2 regions of the Roseomonas haemaphysalidis genome follow, and region 1 is predicted to be linked to the other one. Evidence: riboswitches for the same ligand, from Rfam matches in the RefSeq annotation. Region 1 holds a riboswitch; the other holds the start of a gene.

Region 1 (8,762 bases):
CGGGCGTGACGGTGAACGTGCTGCTGCCGGGCGGCGCGGCGAATACCGAGCTGTTGCCCGGCGGCGCCGACCGGCGCGGCGCCGATGGCAACCTGCTGGACCCGGCGCTGATGGGCCCGCCCGCCGTGTGGCTCTGTTCGGCGGCCTCGGCGGCGGTGAATGGCGGGCGCTTCATCGCGCGGCTGTGGGACGCGGCGGCACCGGAGGCGGCGCGCAGCCCCGGCGTGGCGAAGCCGGCGATCATGTGAAAGGCCGGGGGAAGGAATTCCCCCGAACCCCCATCGTCTTTCTGCCTGCTGGCGCCGCCGGCCGGCAGGCACGACCCCGAACGGGCAAAAAGAAGATGGGGGCCTGGGGAAATTCCTTTCCCCAGCCTACCCTCCCCGCCAACAACCGTCCGGGAGCCCTCCATCCATGAATGCCATCACCGCCGCCCGTTCCTTTCTGTTTGTCCCTGGCGACCGGCCGGAACGCTTCGGCAAGGCGCTGGCCGCCGGCGCAGACCAGGTGATCCTGGACCTGGAGGACGCCGTCGCCCTGGCGCGCAAGGACGCGGCGCGGGACGCCATCGCCGCCTGGTTGCCCCAGGCCGAACGGCCCGTGCTGCTGCGGGTGAACGCCGCCGACAGCCCGCATTTCATGGCCGACCTGGCGCTCTGCGCGCAGGCCAATGTCTGCGGCATCGTGCTGCCCAAGGCCGAGGCGCCGGAAGCCCTGGCGGAAGCGCGCCGCGCGGCGCCGCATGCCGCGCTGCTGCCGCTGATCGAGAGCGCGCGCGGCCTGCGGGCGGCCGAGGCGCTGGCCGCGGCGCCGGGCGTGGCGCGGCTGGTGTTCGGCTCGGTGGACTTCCAGCTCGACCTCGGCATCCCGGAGGAAGGCGCGCCGCTGGCGATGTTCCGCTCCGCGCTGGTGTATGCCTCGCGGCTCGGCGGCGCCGCGGCACCGGTGGATGGCGTGACCGTGGCGCTGGACGACGCGGCGCAGCTGGAGGCGGACACGGCGCGGGCGCGGGCCTTCGGCTTCGGGGCAAAGCTGTGCATCCATCCGCGCCAGGTGGCCGCCGTCAACGCCGGCTTCGCGCCCGGCGAGCGGGAGATCGCCTGGGCGCGGCGCATCATGGCGGCGGTGGAAGCCGGCGCCGACAGCGCCGCGCTCGCGGTAGATGGCGAGCTGGTGGACCGCCCGGTGATCCTGAAGGCGCAGGCGATCCTGGAGCGCGCGGCCTAGCCGGGGCCGAACAGCGGGCGGAAGTCCTCGCCCTCGCGGCGGATGCGGGTGCAGCCGCAGCGGCGGAAATGCGCGGGCACCAGCACCGTGCCGTCCTCCGCCGCGCAGTGCAGCAGGGTCCGGCGGGTTTCCGCCGCTTCCTCCGGGTCGGTGCAGAAGGCGCTGGACCAGTCGGGGCGCAGGATCTGCACCGGCGAATGGATGGCGTCGCCGCAGAAGATGGCGCGCGCGCCCGCGCGTTCCAGCCACAGCCCCATCTGCCCCACCGTGTGGCCGGGCAGCGGCTTCAGCGTCAGGCCGGGCGCCAGCTCGTATCCATCCGCCACCGCGTCCACCACGCCGGCGTCCAGCAGCGGCTGCACGCTGTCGGCGAAGGCACCGTGGCTGACGCCGGGCTCGGCGGCGGCGCGCGCCTGCCAGTATTGCAGCTCCCGCCGCCCCACCAGGTAGCGGGCGCGGGGAAAGGTCGGCACCCAGCGGCCGTCCCGCAGGCGGGTGTTCCAGCCCACGTGGTCGGCGTGCAGGTGGGTGCACAGCACCACGTCCACCGCTTCCGGCGGCACGCCCAGCGCGTCCAGAAAGCCACTGGCCGCGCGGCGGTGCCAGTGCGGGTGGGCCGGGCGCTCCTTGTGCTCGCCCACGCAGGTGTCCACCAGCACGGTCAGCCCCGGCAGCCGCAGCAGCAGCGCCTGCATGCCCAGCAGCAGGTCGCCACGCGCGAAGTCCATGTGGTCGGGCTCCAGCAGCGCCCGGTGGGGCAGCAGCTCGCCGAGGTCGCGCCCCGGCATGATGCGCGCGGCCGGCAGGGGAAAGACATCCATGTCGAGCACGAGGTCGACGCGGACGTCGCCAAGGGTGAAGTGCATGTGGCCGTCTCCTTGCCCGGAGGAGTGAAGCATGGAAGCGGGTGGGAAAGAATCCCCCCGCTATTCGGCGCGGATGCCGTTGGCCCGGATCACCTCGCCCCAGCGCTGCGTTTCCGAGCGCACCTGCTCCGCCATGCGGGCGGTGCCGCCGCCCAGCGGCACCACGCCGGCGCCCTGCATCCGCTCCCGCACCTCGGGCCGCCGCAGGGCCTCGTCGAAGGCGGCGTTCAGCGCCTCGGCCACCGCCGGCGGCGTGCGCGGCGGCGCCAGAAAGCCGAACCAGCTGTCGATCACCACGCCGGGCGCGCCGGCCTCGGCGAAGGTCGGCAGGTCGGGCAGCTCCGGCAGGCGCCCGGCCGCCAGGGTGGCGACCGGCTGCACCGCGCCCGCGCGGATCTGCGGCAGGATGGACGGCAGGTTGTCGAAGAACACGTCCACCGTGCCGGCGACGAGGTCCGTGATGGCGGGGCCGCTGCCGCGATACGGCACATGCACCCAGTCCAGCCCGAAGCGCGTGCGCAGCAGCTCCGGCCCCAGGTGGTTGGAGGCGCCGACGCCGGACGAGGCGAAGGTGACGGTACCAGGCTTGGCGCGCACCAGCGCGATCACCTCCGGCAGGGTGCGGGCGGGAAAGCCGCGGCGCGTGACCATGACGTTGCGCACCGCGCCGGTCAGGATCACGGGCACGAAGCCGTCCAGCTCGTAGCCCGGCTGCGCGTAGAGCGAGGGGTTGGCGCCGCAGGGGCCAAAGGCGCATTGCACCAGCACGGAGCCGTCCGCAGCGCCGCGCTGCGCCTCGCCCATGCCGATGTTGCCGTTGGCGCCGGCGCGGTTGTCCACCACGGCGCCGCGCGGCAGCCGGGTCGAGACGGCCTCCGCCAGCAGGCGCGCCACGATGTCGCCGGTGCCGCCCGGGGGCGAGGGGACGATGATGCGCAGCGGCCGGTCCGGCAGCTGCGCCCGGGCGGGCGGCGGGAAGGCGAGCAGGCAAAGGCCGAGCATGGCCAGGATGTGTCGCATGGAACGCGGCTTTCCTGTAATTTCCCGGGGCCGGCGGTCCGCTTGGCGCGGCTTCCGCCAGGCCCCGTCGGCAGCCTAAAGCCATGCCGCGCCGGGCGACAGCGGCGGCGGCCGGACGCGGATTCCCGTTGACGCCCGGCAGGGGAAAGGTGGATGCTTCTCCTTGTCCATGCACGGCATGCGGGAGAGCGCGGTTCCGGCCGCCGCCGACGGAGCAACCCCCCGGGAAACTCTCAGGCACCAGGGACCGCATGCCGGGGACGATCTGGAGAGAGGCGCCTCGCGCGCCCACCGAAGGGGATGCCGGCGGCAGCGCCGGTCACGCTCTCAGGTAACAGGACAGATGGGGGCGGAACGGCACGGGCCGTGCCGCAAACCCTTGCCTGGAGCCCGTCATGAGCACGGTCGCCATCATCGGAGCCGGCATCACCGGCGTCACCACCGCCTATGCGCTGCTGGAGCGCGGGCATTCCGTCATCGTGCTGGACCGCCACCGCTACGCCGCGATGGAAACCTCCTTCGCCAACGGCGGCCAGCTTTCGGCCAGCAACGCCGAGGTGTGGAACAGCGTGTCCACCATCGCCAAGGGCATGAAGTGGATGCTGCGGCGGGACGCGCCGCTGCTGCTGAACCCGCGCCCCGGGCTGCACAAATACGGCTGGCTGGGCGAGTTCGTCGGCCGCATCCCGCAGTACCGCGACAACACCATCGCCACCACGCGGCTGGCCATCGCGGCGCGGGCGCAGCTGTTCGGCATCGCCGAGCGCGAGAACATCGACTTCGACCTGCGCCGGCGCGGCATTCTGCACGTCTACCGCGACAAGGCGGGCTTCGATGCCGCCGCCCGCGTCAACGGCCTGCTGCGCGAAGGCGGCCTCGACCGCGCGGCCGTGACGCCGGAGGAGATGCGCGGGATCGAGCCGGCGCTGGGCGGGCAGTGGCACGGCGGCTTCTTCACGCCGTCCGACTCCACGGGCGACATCCACAAGTTCACCCGCGGGCTGGCCGAGGCCTGCCAGCGCCGCGGCGCGCGCTTTCTGCTGGACGCCGAGGTGACGGGCATCGCCCACCAGCAGGGCGGGCTCCGCATCGACTGGCGCCCCGCCGGCGGCCCGCAGGGCGCGGGCGAGGTGCTGGCGGTGGACCAGGTGGTGATCTGCGCCGGCGTGGCCAGCCGCCGCTTCGCCGCCATGCTGGGGGACCGGGTCAACGTCTACCCGGTGAAGGGCTATTCCATCACGGTGCAGCTGGACGATGCTGGAAGCCGGCAGGCGGCGCCACAGGTCAGCCTGCTGGACGATGCCACCAAGATCGTCACCAGCCGCCTGGGCGAGGACCGCTTCCGCGTCGCCGGCACCGCCGAGTTCAACGGCGAAAACCGCGACATCCGCGCCGACCGGGTGAAGCCGCTGGTGGACTGGGTGCAGCAGTTGTTCCCCGGCGTGTCCACCGCGCGCGTGGTGCCCTGGGCCGGACTGCGCCCGATGACGCCCAACCTGATGCCGCGCGTCGGCGCCGGCAGCCGCCCGGGCGTGTTCTACAACACCGGGCACGGCCACCTGGGCTGGACGCTGTCGGCCGCCACCGCGCAGATGGCGGCGGATGCGGTGGATGCGGCGGCCGGCACCGGCCTGCGGGCCGCCGCCTAGCGGCCCCTGGGGGCCCCTGGGGGCCGCGCTGCCGCCTCAGTGCAGCGGCGCGGCCTTCAGGAAGCTTTGCCGGTCGCCGGACGTGACGCTGACCTCGAAGCGGTCGTCCTCGCGCTCCAGCGTCAGGGGAATGCTGGCGCCGGCATCGCCCACCGCCCAAAGGGCACGGAAAAAGGCGGCGATGTCGCTCACCGGCGTTTCGTCCACCGCCAGCACCACGTCGCCCTTGCGCAACCCGGCCCGCGCCGCCGGACCGCGCGGCGTGACGCCCACCAGCACCACCTGCCCTTCGTCCGAGCTGGCGGACACGCCCAGCCACGGGCGCGGCGGGCGGGCCGGGCGGCCCAGCGTCAGCATCTCGTCCAGGATGGGCGCCAGCAGGTCCACCGGCACGCTCATGTTCAGCACCCGCACGCGGCCATCGCCGGGGTCGTGACCCAGCTGGATGGAACCGATGCCCACCACCTCGCCCGCCGGGTTGAGCAGCGCGGCGCCACCCCACAGCGGGTGCGCCGGGGCGGTGTAGAGCGCCTCGTCCAGCACGTATTCCCAGTAGCCGGTGAATTCCTGGCGCGACACCACCCGCGCCGCCAGCGCCCCGGCGCGGCCGCCGGCGCCGGCGAACACCACCTGGGCGCCCACCGGCACCTCGGAGGAGCGGCCGAGCGGCAGCGCCGGGACGCCCAGCGAGCCCAGCGCCTGCACCAGCCCGAAGCCGGTCACCTGGTCGTAGCCCAGCACATGGCCGGCCACCACGCGGCCCGTGGCGGTGGTCAGCCAGATCTCCTGCGCCTCGGTCACCAGGTAGCCGATGGTCAGCAGCAGGCCGCTGTCACGGATCAGCACGGCATTGCCCAGCCGCTCCGTGCCCAGGGTGCCGGCGGTGAAGGCGTCCTCCGGCACCCTGGCATGCAGGGTCACGACGGCAGAGAGCGCCTGGTCCAGGTCGTAGGCATAGTCCTCGGGCCGCGGGCGCAGGGGCTCCGGAACCCGGTCCTCGTCGTCTGCTGCTGCCATGGCCTTGCCTCCTGTCCTGCCTGTCGTCGCGGTCGCAGCCGGGGTAACGCCCGGCGGCGGCCTCCGGTGGCACGCCGGCCGCTATCGGGCTTCCGGGACGGCCAGCGCCTCCGGCCGCGCCGGGCGGTCGCGCCGCGCCATGGCGCGGGCGACCACGTAGAAGACCGGCGTGAAGACCAGCCCGAAGCCGGTCACGCCCAGCATGCCGGCGAACACCGCGGTGCCGAGGCTTTGCCGCATCTCCGCCCCCGCGCCCGTCGCGATGGCCAGCGGCAGCACGCCCAGGATAAAGGCCAGCGAGGTCATCAGAATCGGCCGCAGCCGGGTGCGCGCCGCCGCTTCCGCCGCCTGCCAGCGGGTCATGCCCTCGCTTTCCGCGTGGCGGGCGAACTCGACGATCAGGATGGCGTTCTTGGCCGCCAGCCCGATCAGCACCACCAGACCCACCTGCACCAGCACGTTGTTGTCGAGGCCCCGCCACACCACGCCGGCCAGCGCCGCCAGCACGGACATCGGCGCGATCAGCACCACCGCCAGCGGCAAGAGCCAGCTTTCGTACAGCGCCGCCAGCAGCAGGATAACAAAGATGACCGCCAGCCCGAAGGCGATCGGCGCCGTGTTGCCCTGGCTGGTTTCCTGCAACGCGATCTCGGTCCACTCAAAGCCGTAGCCGGGCGGCAGCTTGTCGCGCAGCAGGCGCTCCATGGCCGCGATCGCCTGGCCGGTGGACACGCCGGGGGCGGCGGCGCCCTGTACCTCGGCGGCGGGGTAGAGGTTGTAGCGCGGCACGCGGTAGGCGGCGGTATCGGCTTCCAGCGTCGCCAGCGCGCCGATCGGCACCATGTCGCCCGCCATGTTGCGGGTCCGCAGCAGCTCGACATCGCGCGGCGTCAGGCGCGCGGTTTCCTCCGCCTGCGCCGTGACGCGGAAGGTGCGGCCGAGGATGTTGAAGTCGTTGACAAAGGCCGAGCCCAGGTAGGTGGACAGCGTTTCCGACACGCGCGACAGCGGCACGCCCAGCATCTCCGCCTTGGTGCGGTCCACCTCGGCCCGCAGCGTCGGCGTGCGGGTGTTGAACAGCGTGAAGGCCATGGCGATCTCGGTCTGCCCGTTGGCGGCGGCGACGATGGAGTTCGTCACCTCCTCCAGCGCGCGGGCGCCGCGGTCACTGCGGTCCTGCACGAACAGCTTGAAGCCGCCGCCGGTGCCGATGCCCGAAACCGAGGGCGGCGGGATGACCAGCGCCAGCGCCTCGCGCTGCTGCATCAGCTTGGCCTGCACGGCCTGGGTGATGCCCCCGAAGCTCAGCCCCGCCGCCGCCCGCGCCTCGAAGGAGGCGAGGTTGACGAAGATCACGCCGGAATTGGGCGCGTTGGTGAAGGTGGCGCCGTCGAAGCCGGTGAAGGCGATGGAATTGGCGACGCCGGGGACGGATAGCACGTCCTTGGTCGCCTGCTGGATCACCGCGTCGGTGCGCGCGAAGGAGGCGCCGGGCGGCAGCTGGAAGGCGGCGATCAGGTAGCCGCGGTCCAGCGGCGGGATCAGCCCGGTGGGCGTGGTCATGACGTTGCGCCCGGTCAGCGCCAGCAGCCCGCCGAACAGCAGCAGCAGGATCACCGGCAGCCGCACCAGCCGCCGCGTCATGCTGCCGTAGCCCGACGACATGCGGTCGAACAGCCGGTTGAAGCCGCCGAAGAAGGCGCGGAACGGTGCGCCGGCCCAGCGGCGCCAGCCGGTGGGCGCCGCATGCGCGTGCGGCCGCAGCAGCAGGGCGGCGAGCGCGGGCGACAGCGTCAGCGACACCAGCGCCGACAGCAGGGTCGCCACCGCGATGGTGACGGCGAACTGGCGGTAGAAGGCGCCGGACAGCCCCTCGATAAAGGCAGTGGGCACGAACACGGCGCAGAGCACCAGCGCGATGGCCAAGAGCGCGAAACCCACCTCGTCCATGGTGCGCCGCGTGGCGGCCACGGGGTCCATGCCGGCGGCCATGTGGCGCTCGACGTTCTCCACCACCACGATGGCGTCGTCGACGACGATGCCGATGGCCAGGATCAGGCCGAACATCGACAGGCTGTTCAGCGAGATGCCGAGCGCCGCCATGAAGGCCAGCGTGCCGATGATGGACACCGGGATGGCCGCCAGCGGGATGATGGAAGCGCGCCAGGACTGCAGAAACAGGATCACCACCAGCACGACGAGCACGATGGCCTCGACGAAGGTGTGCACCACCGCCTCCATCGACTGCTCGATGAACAGGGTGGTGTCGTAGACGGCGTGGTACTCGATGCCGGGCGGGAAGTCCTGCTTGAGCTGTTCCAGCGTGGCGCGCAGCGCCTGGGCGGTGGCCAGGGCGTTGGAGCCGGGCTGCTGGAACACCGGCATGGCCACCGCGCGATCGGCGTCCAGATATGCACTGAGCGAATAGTCCTGCGCGCCCAGCTCCACCCGCGCCACGTCGCGCAGCCGCAGCGCCGCGCCGTCCGCGTTGGTGGACACCACGATGTCGGCGAATTCGTCCACGCTGCGCAGCCGGCCCAGCGCCTGGATGTTGAGCTGGAAGGCACCGTTGGAGGCGCCGGTCGGCGGGTGGTTCAGCCCGCCGGCGGCCACCTGCACGTTGGCGCGGCGGAGCGCGTCCACCACCTCGCCCGGCGTCAGCCCGCGCTCGGCCACCTTGGCGGGGTCGAGCCAGACGCGCATGGCGTAGTCGCGCGCGCCGAAGACCTGCACGTCGCCGATGCCATCGAGGCGCGCGATGCGATCCTTGACGTTCAGCATCACGTAGTTGGACAGGTACTGCTCGTCCCGGGAGCCGTCCGGCGAAGTGAAGTGCACCACCATCATGATGTCGGGCGAGGCCTTGCGGACGGTGATGCCGAGCCGGCGCACCTCCTCCGGCAGCCGCGCCTCGGCCACCGCCATGCGGTTCTGCACCAGCACCTGGGCCTGATCCACGTCCACGCCCTGGCGGAACACGACG
Region 2 (8,762 bases), 1.1 Mb from region 1:
CGCAGGCGCAGCGCGCCCAGCGTGGCGCGGGCCTGCTCCACGCCGGCACGCAGGCCCGCCACGTCCGGCTGCGCCGCCTCGGCCTCGCGGGCCTGCGCCAGCAGGCGCTCGGCCTCGGCGGCTTCCTCGGTCAGGCGGGCCAGCTGCGGTGCCAGGGCGGCCAGCCGGCTTTCCGTTTGCGTGGCACGGTTGTTCAACCGCGCTTCCTCGGCTCGCGCGGCTTCCAGGGCCTGCTCGGCAGCGCGGCGGGCGGCGCGGGCGGCGGCTTCGGCGGCCTGCGACTCGGATTCACCCCGTGCCGCGGCATCCCGCGCGGCACGGCTGGAAGCGGGGTCGGCCAACCGCGCCAGGGTGGCGGTGGCGGCCTCGCGCGCTGCCTCCGCGCCGGCCAGGTCGGCGGCCAGGCGGTCCAGCTGCGGGCCCAGGGCGGCGACCCGGCTGTCTGCCTGGGCAGCGCGCGCGGTCAGCCGCTGCGCCTGGTCCCGCGCCCGGCTCAGCGCTTGTTCCGCCTGGGCACGGTTGTCGCGGGCGGCGGCCTCGGCGGCGGCGGCCTGCCGCTCCGCGTCCTGGGCCTGCCGCGCGGCGGCCTCGGCCTGTGTTGCGATGTCGCGGGCGGCGTCCAGCGCCTGCTCGGCAGCCCGCAGCCGGTTGCGCTGGGTCAGGCGCACGGCGCCGGGGCTGGGCGCATCGGCGCCGGCGCCATGGCCGTCCCAGCGCCACAACGCACCGTCGCGCGCCACCAGCGCCTGCCCGGGGGCCAGGGACGGTTGCAGGGCGGCGCCGTCACCCTCGATCAGAAAAATCTGCGCCAAGGCCCGCGCCAGCTCCGGCGGCGCCCCGACCAACGTGGCGAGCGGCGTGCAGCCGGCGGGGGGCGCAGGGGCGGGCAAGGGCGGCAGCTGGCGCCAGTGGCGGGGGGCGGCAAGGTCGGCGGGGCTGTCCAGCGCCTCGCCCAGCGCGGCACCCAGCGCGGCTTCCAGGCCGGGCGGCACGGACACGGCATCCAGGATCGGCGCGGCGGCCGAGGGCTCGCGGGCGCTCAGGAGGTCCAGCAACCCCTGGCGCTCGGCCGCGGCACGGGCACGCTCGGCTTCACGGGCACCGGCGGCGGCCCGCAGCGTGGAATGCGCGGCGGCGGCGGCGGTCCGCGCGGCCTCGGCTTCGGCCAGGACGGCGCGGGCGGCGGCCAGCGCGGCCTCGGCACCGGCCACGGCGGCGATGGCGGCTTCCAGCTGCCCGGCGGCGGGGCGCTCCGCGCTGGCGGCATCACGCTCGGCGCTCAGCCGGGCGAGCTGGGCCTGGATGGCCCCGGCACGGCTGGCCGACTGCTCGCGGTCCTGCGTGGCGCGCGCGCGGGCGGCCTCGGCTTCCTGCGCGGCCCGGCGGGCCGTGGCATGGGCTTCCTGCGCGGCGGCACGGGCAGCCTCTGCCTCCTCCAACGCGGCGCGGGTGGCGGTCAGCCGGGCCTCGGCCGCTTCGCGCGCGGCCCGCGCGGCGGGGATCGCCCCGGGCGGCAGGCGCTGCGCCTCGGCCCCGGCGTGCTCGGCGGCCAGCGCGGCGTGCTGCTGGCGCAGGCGGGCGGCGCGCGACTCGGCGGCGGCGCGCTCGGCGCCGATGCGGGTGGCCTCGGCGCCGGCGGCGGCGGCTTCCTCGGCGGCGCGGTCGGCCGCGCGCTCGGCTTCGGCGGCGGCATCGCCGGCCCCGGCAGCCTCGGCGCGGGCGGCGTCCAGGCGGTCGGGAAGCGCGGCGCGCACGGCTTCCAGCGTCGCGGCCTCGGCCCCCAGGCGCCCTTCCGCCTCGGCGGCGTCGCGCTCCTGGCGGGCGGCATGCTCCAGGTCGCCCCGCAACTGGGCCAGCCGCGCCTCGGCCTCGGCCAGGGCGGCGCGGGCGCGGCGCTCCTCGTCCTGCGTGCTTTCGGCGGCGATGCGGTGGCGTTCCAGCGCCGTGCGGGCGGTGGCCTCGGCTTCGCGCGGCGCGGGCACCGCGCGCTCGGCGGTGAAGGCGCGGGTGGCACCCTCGGTGGCTGCCTGCTCGGCGGCGCGCGTGGCGGCCTGGGCCTGCGCGAAGTCCTGCCGCGCGGCGACCAGGGCGGCCTCGGCACGCGCCACCAGCAGGGCAAAGAACTCGGCTTCCGCAGCGCGGGTCAGGCCAGACAGGTTGCGGTAGCGTGCGGCCTGCCGTGCCTGGCGGGTCAGCGACTGGCGCTGCACCTCCAGCTGACCCTTGAGGTCCTCGGCGCGGGTCAGGTTCTGCTCGGCCTGGCGCAGCTTCAGCTCGGCCTCGTGCTTGCGGGCACGCAGGCCGGCGATGCCGGCCGCTTCCTCCAGCACCTGCCGCCGTTCCTCGGGCTTGGCCGCGATCAGCGACGCCACGCGTCCCTGGCTGACCATGGCCGAGGAGCGCGCGCCGGAACCGATGTCGGCGAACAGCGTCTGCACGTCCCGCCCGCGGATCTCGCGGCCGTTGATGCGAAAGCCGGTGCCCTCGCCGCGCACGATGCGGCGGGTGATCTCCAGTTCCGGCGCCTGCTGGTTGGGCGGCGGGGCGAGGCCGGAGGCATCCTCCAGCTGCAGCGTCACCTCCGCCTGGTTGCGGCCGGGGCGGGTGGAGGTGCCGGCGAAGATGACGTCGTCCATCTCGCCGCCGCGCATGGCGCGAGCGTTGGTTTCGCCCATCGCCCAGCGCAGCGCCTCCACCACGTTGGACTTGCCGCAGCCGTTGGGGCCGACCACGCCGGTCAGCCCGGGCAGCACCTCCACCACCGTGGGCTCGGCGAAGCTCTTGAAGCCGGCGATGCGCAGCCGCACCAGCGTGGCGCGCAAGGCGGCGGCGCGGGCCGCCGCCTCGGTGGCCGCGTCCCGCGCCGGGGCGGCATCCTCCTGCGGGGCGGCGGGTGCGCCCCCCTCAGCCTCGCTCAAGCGCCGGCTTCGGCTGCCAGCTGCGCGAAGCGGTCGGCGCTGACGGCCCCGGGCTGCACCTTCTTGTTGAACACGAAGGTGGGCGTGGAATTGACGTTGAACTGGCTTTGGCCGGCGGCGCGCATTTCCAGGATGCCCTTGGCCAGCGCCTGGTCGGCCACGGCGGCATCCACCTGCGCCCGCGTCATGCCCGCCAGCGCCGCGATCTTGGCGATCTCGGCGATGTTGTCGGCGCCGCGCGCGAAGGCCCAGCGGTCCTGGCTGGCCAGCAGCGCGCTGATGAAGCCCTCGTAGCGCTCGGCCGGCAGGCTGCGCGCCACCTGCGAGGCCGCCAGCGCCAGCTGGTCCAGCGGGAATTCCTTCCACACCATGCGGGCATTGCCGGTCGGGCCCATCAGCCGTTCCTTGATCTGCGGCCAGCTTTCCTTGTGAAAGGCGGCGCAATGCGGGCAGGTCAGGGAAAAGTATTCCTGCACCACGACCTTGGCGCCGGCCGGGCCGTAGCCGCGGTCGCCCAGCCGCGCATCGGCGTTGGTCGGCGAGGCGCCCTGGGCCAGGGCGGGCGCGGCGGCAAGCACCAGCGGCACGGTCAGCAGCGAACGGCGCGAAAGGGTCAAGGCGGCCTCCTCAGGTGGCTTGGAACAGCGATGTGCGGCGGCAGATAGGGTCGCGGCGGCCGCGCCGCCAGCCGTCAACCGGCGTTTCGGCGCCCCCGATAAACCCCCTGGCCCAATCTTGCCAGAGCCGCCCGCAACTCCGGGTCCTCCACGCCTTCCAGACGGGCGGCCAGCGCGTCCGGCAGCGCCACCGCCGCGGGCTTGGGTGGCGGTGGCCGGCGCGGCGGCAGCGCCGCCTGCACAAAGCGCAGCCGCTGCACCAGCGCCTGCCCCATGGCGGTGTTGATGCGCCCGATCAGCTGCGGTGCCAGGTGCTGCAGCTCCATCGCCACCGGGCCGGAGCAGGCCAGCGTCAGCGTGCCGCCGGAGACGCCGCGCGGCACCGTCTGCGCCGCCAGCACCGGCCCCGCGATCTGCGGCCAGTCGATGATCAGCTGCGCCGCCGCCGGGCTGCGCTTGCGGAACACCGGCCGGGTCAGCGCCGGCAGCAGCGCGCCCAGCGCGCGTGGCCCGCGGTCCGACCGCCATCCGGGGCCGCCATCGGGCGCCAGGGCCGGCTTTTGCGCGGTTTTCGCCGCCGGGGGGGTTGCGCCGCCGCCGTTCCGGTCCTTTTGCTGCATACGTGCTGCCCGCCGCCTCCCTGCTTCTCGAATGGTACGACCGCCACCGCCGCACCCTGCCCTGGCGGGAAGCGACGCGCGATCCATACCGTATATGGCTCTCCGAGGTCATGTTGCAGCAGACCACGGTCGCCGCCGTCGGCCCGCGCTGGCGCCGCTTCCTGGTTCGCTTCCCGGATGTCGAAACCCTCGCCGCCGCCCCCTGGGACGCGGTGGCCGAGGAATGGGCCGGGCTCGGCTACTACGCCCGCGCCCGCAACCTGCACGCCTGCGCCCAGGCCGTGGTGGCGCGCGGCGGCTTTCCCGACACGGAGGACGAGCTGCGGGCATTGCCCGGCATCGGCGCCTATACCGCCGCCGCCGTGGCCGCCATCGCCTTTGGCCGCCCCACCGTGCCGCTGGACGGCAATGTCGAGCGCGTCACCGCCCGGCTCGGCGCCATCGAGGCCCCGCTGCCCGGCGCCCGCCCGGCGCTGGCCGCCCTGGCCCGCCGCTGGATGGAGCAGGACGCCGCCCGCGCCCGGCCATCGGATTTCGTGCAGGCCCTGTTCGACCTCGGCGCCACCATTTGCACGCCGCGCAGCCCGGCCTGCGCCCTGTGCCCCTGGCGCTCGGACTGCGAGGGCTTCCGCACCGGCCTCGCCCCCAGCCTGCCGCGCAAGGCGGCCAAGAAGGCCCGCCCCTTGAAGCGCGGCGTGCACTTCCTGCTGCTGGACGGCACCGGCCGCCTGTTGCTGCGCCGCCGCCCGCCCACCGGCCTGCTGGGCGGCATGCTGGAATTGCCCGGCACCCCCTGGCGCGAAACCCCCTGGACCGACGCCGAGATCCCGCCCTTCGCCCCCCTGCCCGGCCTGGACTGGCGGGCGCTGGACGGCGAGGCGAAGCACGGCTTCACGCATTTCGAGCTGCACATGGCGCTGCGGGTCGCCACCGCGCCGCCCGGCGCCAACCTGCGCGACGGCGAGTGGATGACGCTGGCCGCCGCGCGGGCCGCGCTGCCGGGGACCATGCAGAAGCTGCTCGACTTGGCGGAGAGCGAGGGGGCGATGGGGTAAAGGCCGGGGGAAGGAATTCCCCCGGACCCCCATCCTTTTTCTGCTTGATGGCGCCGGGTTGGGCGGTCAGGCGGGCCCTCACCGTGGTTCTGACCGGCAAACAGGCAAAAGAAAGATGGGGGCTCGGGGGAATTCTTTTCCCCGACCTTCTGCACCGTTGCCTCGCGCCCGCTGCTCGGGCAGAGAGAACCCCACCCGCTGATCCCGCGCGGGAGAGCATGGCAGGCAAGGCGCCCTGCCGTCGCCGAAGGCGCAACCGGCCCCCGGAAACGCTCAGGCACCAGGAACCGCGTGGGGAAGGGGACTCTGGAAAGCCCGGCGCGCGAGCGCCGGCACCGACGGAGTAAGGCGCGAGGCTTTCGCGCTGAATCTCTCAGGTCATCGGACAGAGGGGGGCCACGAACCCGGACACGCCGCGCGCAGGCGCGGCGATGGAGGCTGCGTGGCCGATACGACTGAAACGCTTCTGGAAACCCCCCTCGCCTCCCTGCACCGGGAGCTGGGCGGCAAGATGGTGCCCTTCGCGGGCTATGCCATGCCCGTGCAGTACCCCGCCGGCATCATGGCCGAGCATCTGGCGACGCGCGCCGGTGCCGCGCTGTTCGACGTGTCCCACATGGGACAGGCCGAGCTGGTGGGCGAAGGCGCCGCCGCGGCGCTGGAGCGCCTGACGCCGGCCGACGTGCAGATCCTGAAGCCGGGCCGCCAGAAGTACGGGCTGCTGACCACGGAAGCCGGCGGCATCCTGGACGACTTCATGGTCGCCAATCTCGGCGACCGCCTGTTCCTGGTGGTCAACGCCAGCCGCAAGGCGGTGGACTACGCGGCGATCGAGGCGGCGCTGCCCTCCGGCGTGTCCCTGAAGCGCCTGCCGGACCGCGCGCTGGTGGCCTTCCAGGGCCCGGGCGCCGTGGCATCGCTGGCCACCATCGCGCCCGCCGTCGCCGGCATGCGCTTCATGGACGTGCTGGCGGTGGAGATCGCCGGCATCCCCACGCTGGTCAGCCGCAGTGGCTACACCGGCGAGGACGGCGTGGAGATCTCCGTGCCGGCGGAGGAGGCCGAAAGCCTCGCCCGCGCGCTGCTGGCCCTGCCGGGCGCCACGGCGGCCGGCCTCGGCGCGCGCGACTCGCTGCGCCTGGAAGCCGGGCTGTGCCTGTATGGCAACGATATCGACGAGACGACCAGCGCGGTGGAAGCCAATCTGGTGTGGACCATCGGCAAGCGCCGCCGCACCGAATGGAACTTCCCCGGCGCGGACCGCGTGCGCGAGGAGCTGGACAACGGCCCGAAGCGCCTGCGCGTCGGCATCCTGCCCGACGGCCGGCAGCCGGCACGCGGCCACACCCCCGTGCAGGTGGGCGGCGACGTGGTCGGCGAGATCACCAGCGGCGGCTTCGGCCCCAGCCTGAACGGCCCCTGCGCCATGGGCTACGTGGCGCGCGGGCATGCCGCCGACGGCACGGCGCTGGACCTGATGGTGCGCGGCAAGGCCTCGCCCGCCCGCGTCGCGGCCACCCCCTTCTTTCCCCACCGCTACATTCGCTGAGGAGCCCTGTCATGGCTGAAACCAAGTACACCAAGGACCACGAGTGGGTGCGGCTGGAAGGTGGCGTGGCCACCATCGGCATCACCGACCACGCGCAGACCGCGCTGGGCGACGTGGTGTTCGTGGAACTGCCCGAGGCCGGGCGTGAGGTCGCGGCCGAGGAGGCCGTGGCGGTGGTCGAAAGCGTCAAGGCGGCGTCCGACGTCTACGCGCCGATCGCCGGCAAGGTGGTCGCGGTGAACGATGCGCTGGTGGACAACCCCTCGCTGGCCAACTCGGCGCCCACCGCCGACGGCTGGTTCTTCAAGATCGAGGCGGCCGACCCCGCCGCCGTGGAGGCCCTGATGAGCGAATCCGACTACGCCGCCTTCGTGGACAGCCTCTGATGACCTCGGCCCTCGACGCGCTGAGCGCGCTGGAAGACCACGGCGCCTTCGCCGCCCGGCATATCGGCCCGTCGGGGGCCGAGATCGCCGCCATGCTGAAGGTGGTGGGCGTCGACAGCCTGGACGCGCTGGCCGACCGCACCGTGCCGGCCGACATCCGCGGCCAGGACTTCTCCACCCTGCCGGCGCCGGCCACGGAAGCCGAGGCCATCGCCGAGCTGCGCGCGCTGTCCGAAAAGAACGTGCTCAAGAAGTCACTGATCGGCATGGGCTACCACGGCACCCACGTGCCGCCGGTCATTCTCCGCAACGTGCTGGAGAATCCGGGCTGGTACACCGCCTATACCCCCTACCAGGCGGAGATTGCCCAGGGGCGGCTGGAAGCGCTGGTCAACTTCCAGACCATGGTGACCGACCTCACCGGCCTGCCGGTGGCGAACGCCTCGCTGCTGGATGAGGCGACGGCGGCGGCCGAGGCGATGGCCATCGCGCTCGCCTCCAACAAGCAGAAGTCGCGCACCATCCTGGTGGCCGCCGACGTGCACCCGCAGACCATCGCCGTGGTGCGCACCCGCGCCGAGCCGCTGAAGCTGACCGTCAGCGTCGTGGCCCCGGCCGAGGTCGTGGCCGCCTGCGGCAGCGAAAAGCCCTTCGCGCTGCTGCTGCAGTATCCCGGCACCACCGGCGAGCTGCGCGACCTGTCGCCCGAGATCGCCGCCGTGCAGGCGGCCGGGGGGCTGGCCATCGTCGCCGCCGACCCGCTGTCCATGGTGTTGCTGCGCGCGCCGGGCGAGATGGGCGCGGATGTGGTCATCGGCTCCAGCCAGCGCTTCGGCGTGCCGATGGGCTATGGCGGCCCGCATGCCGCCTTCATGGCGGTCAAGGACGGGCTGAAGCGGCTGATGCCGGGGCGCCTGGTCGGCGTGTCGCTGGATGCCGCCGGCAAGCCCGCCATGCGCCTGGCGCTGCAGACGCGCGAGCAGCACATCCGCCGCGAAAAGGCGACCAGCAACATCTGCACCGCGCAGGTGCTTCTTGCCGTGATGGCCGGCATGTACGCCGTGTGGCACGGCCCCGAGGGGCTGCGTCGCATCGCCCAGCGGGTGGCGCTGCAGGCGAAGCTTCTGGCGGGCGCTGCCAAGTCCGCCGGTTTCACGCTGCGCCATGACGCCTTCTTCGACACCGTCACGGTGGAAACCGGCGACAAGACGGACGCCATCTACCACGCCGCCTTTGAGCAGGGCTTCAACCTGCGCAAGCTGGACGGCGGCGCGCTGGCCATCGCGCTGGACGAGACCGTGACGCGCGCGGAACTCGCGACGCTGGCGGGCCTGTTCGGCGCCACGCTGGAGGCCACCGCCGGCGGCATCCCCGCTGTTCTGGAGCGGAAGTCCGAGATCCTGACGGCGGCGGTGTTCCACACCCACCACGCCGAGCATTCCATGCTGCGCTACCTGAAGCGGCTGGAAGACAAGGACGTGGCGCTGAACCGCAGCATGATCCCGCTCGGCTCCTGCACCATGAAGCTGAACGCGACGGCGGAGATGATCCCCGTCACCTTCCCCGGCTTCGGCGAGATGCACCCCTTCGTGCCGGCCGACCAGGCGCAGGGCTACA

The links. A riboswitch is a leader RNA that binds a small molecule or an ion and turns the genes downstream of it on or off. The one in region 1 is predicted to bind glycine.
Region 2: another riboswitch for glycine. It lies ahead of gcvT (glycine cleavage system aminomethyltransferase GcvT); the one in region 1 lies ahead of IAI59_RS02645 (D-amino acid dehydrogenase).

The regions. Positions count from the first base shown of each region.
Region 1 is NZ_CP061177.1:578,453-587,214, forward strand. It holds gene IAI59_RS02625 (SDR family NAD(P)-dependent oxidoreductase) at 1-248, shown strand, start outside; gene IAI59_RS02630 (HpcH/HpaI aldolase/citrate lyase family protein) at 415-1,227, shown strand; gene IAI59_RS02635 (MBL fold metallo-hydrolase) at 1,224-2,093, opposite strand; gene IAI59_RS02640 (Bug family tripartite tricarboxylate transporter substrate binding protein) at 2,154-3,113, opposite strand; glycine riboswitch at 3,285-3,373, shown strand; glycine riboswitch at 3,377-3,458, shown strand; gene IAI59_RS02645 (D-amino acid dehydrogenase) at 3,509-4,762, shown strand; gene IAI59_RS02650 (S1C family serine protease) at 4,799-5,779, opposite strand; gene IAI59_RS02655 (efflux RND transporter permease subunit) at 5,861-8,762, opposite strand, start outside.
Region 2 is NZ_CP061177.1:1,644,325-1,653,086, reverse strand. It holds gene IAI59_RS07595 (chromosome segregation SMC family protein) at 1-2,822, opposite strand, end outside; gene IAI59_RS07590 (DsbA family protein) at 2,915-3,535, opposite strand; gene IAI59_RS07585 (DUF721 domain-containing protein) at 3,610-4,155, opposite strand; gene IAI59_RS07580 (A/G-specific adenine glycosylase) at 4,161-5,210, shown strand; glycine riboswitch at 5,410-5,510, shown strand; glycine riboswitch at 5,515-5,601, shown strand; gene gcvT (glycine cleavage system aminomethyltransferase GcvT) at 5,653-6,759, shown strand; gene gcvH (glycine cleavage system protein GcvH) at 6,771-7,145, shown strand; gene gcvP (aminomethyl-transferring glycine dehydrogenase) at 7,145-8,762, shown strand, end outside.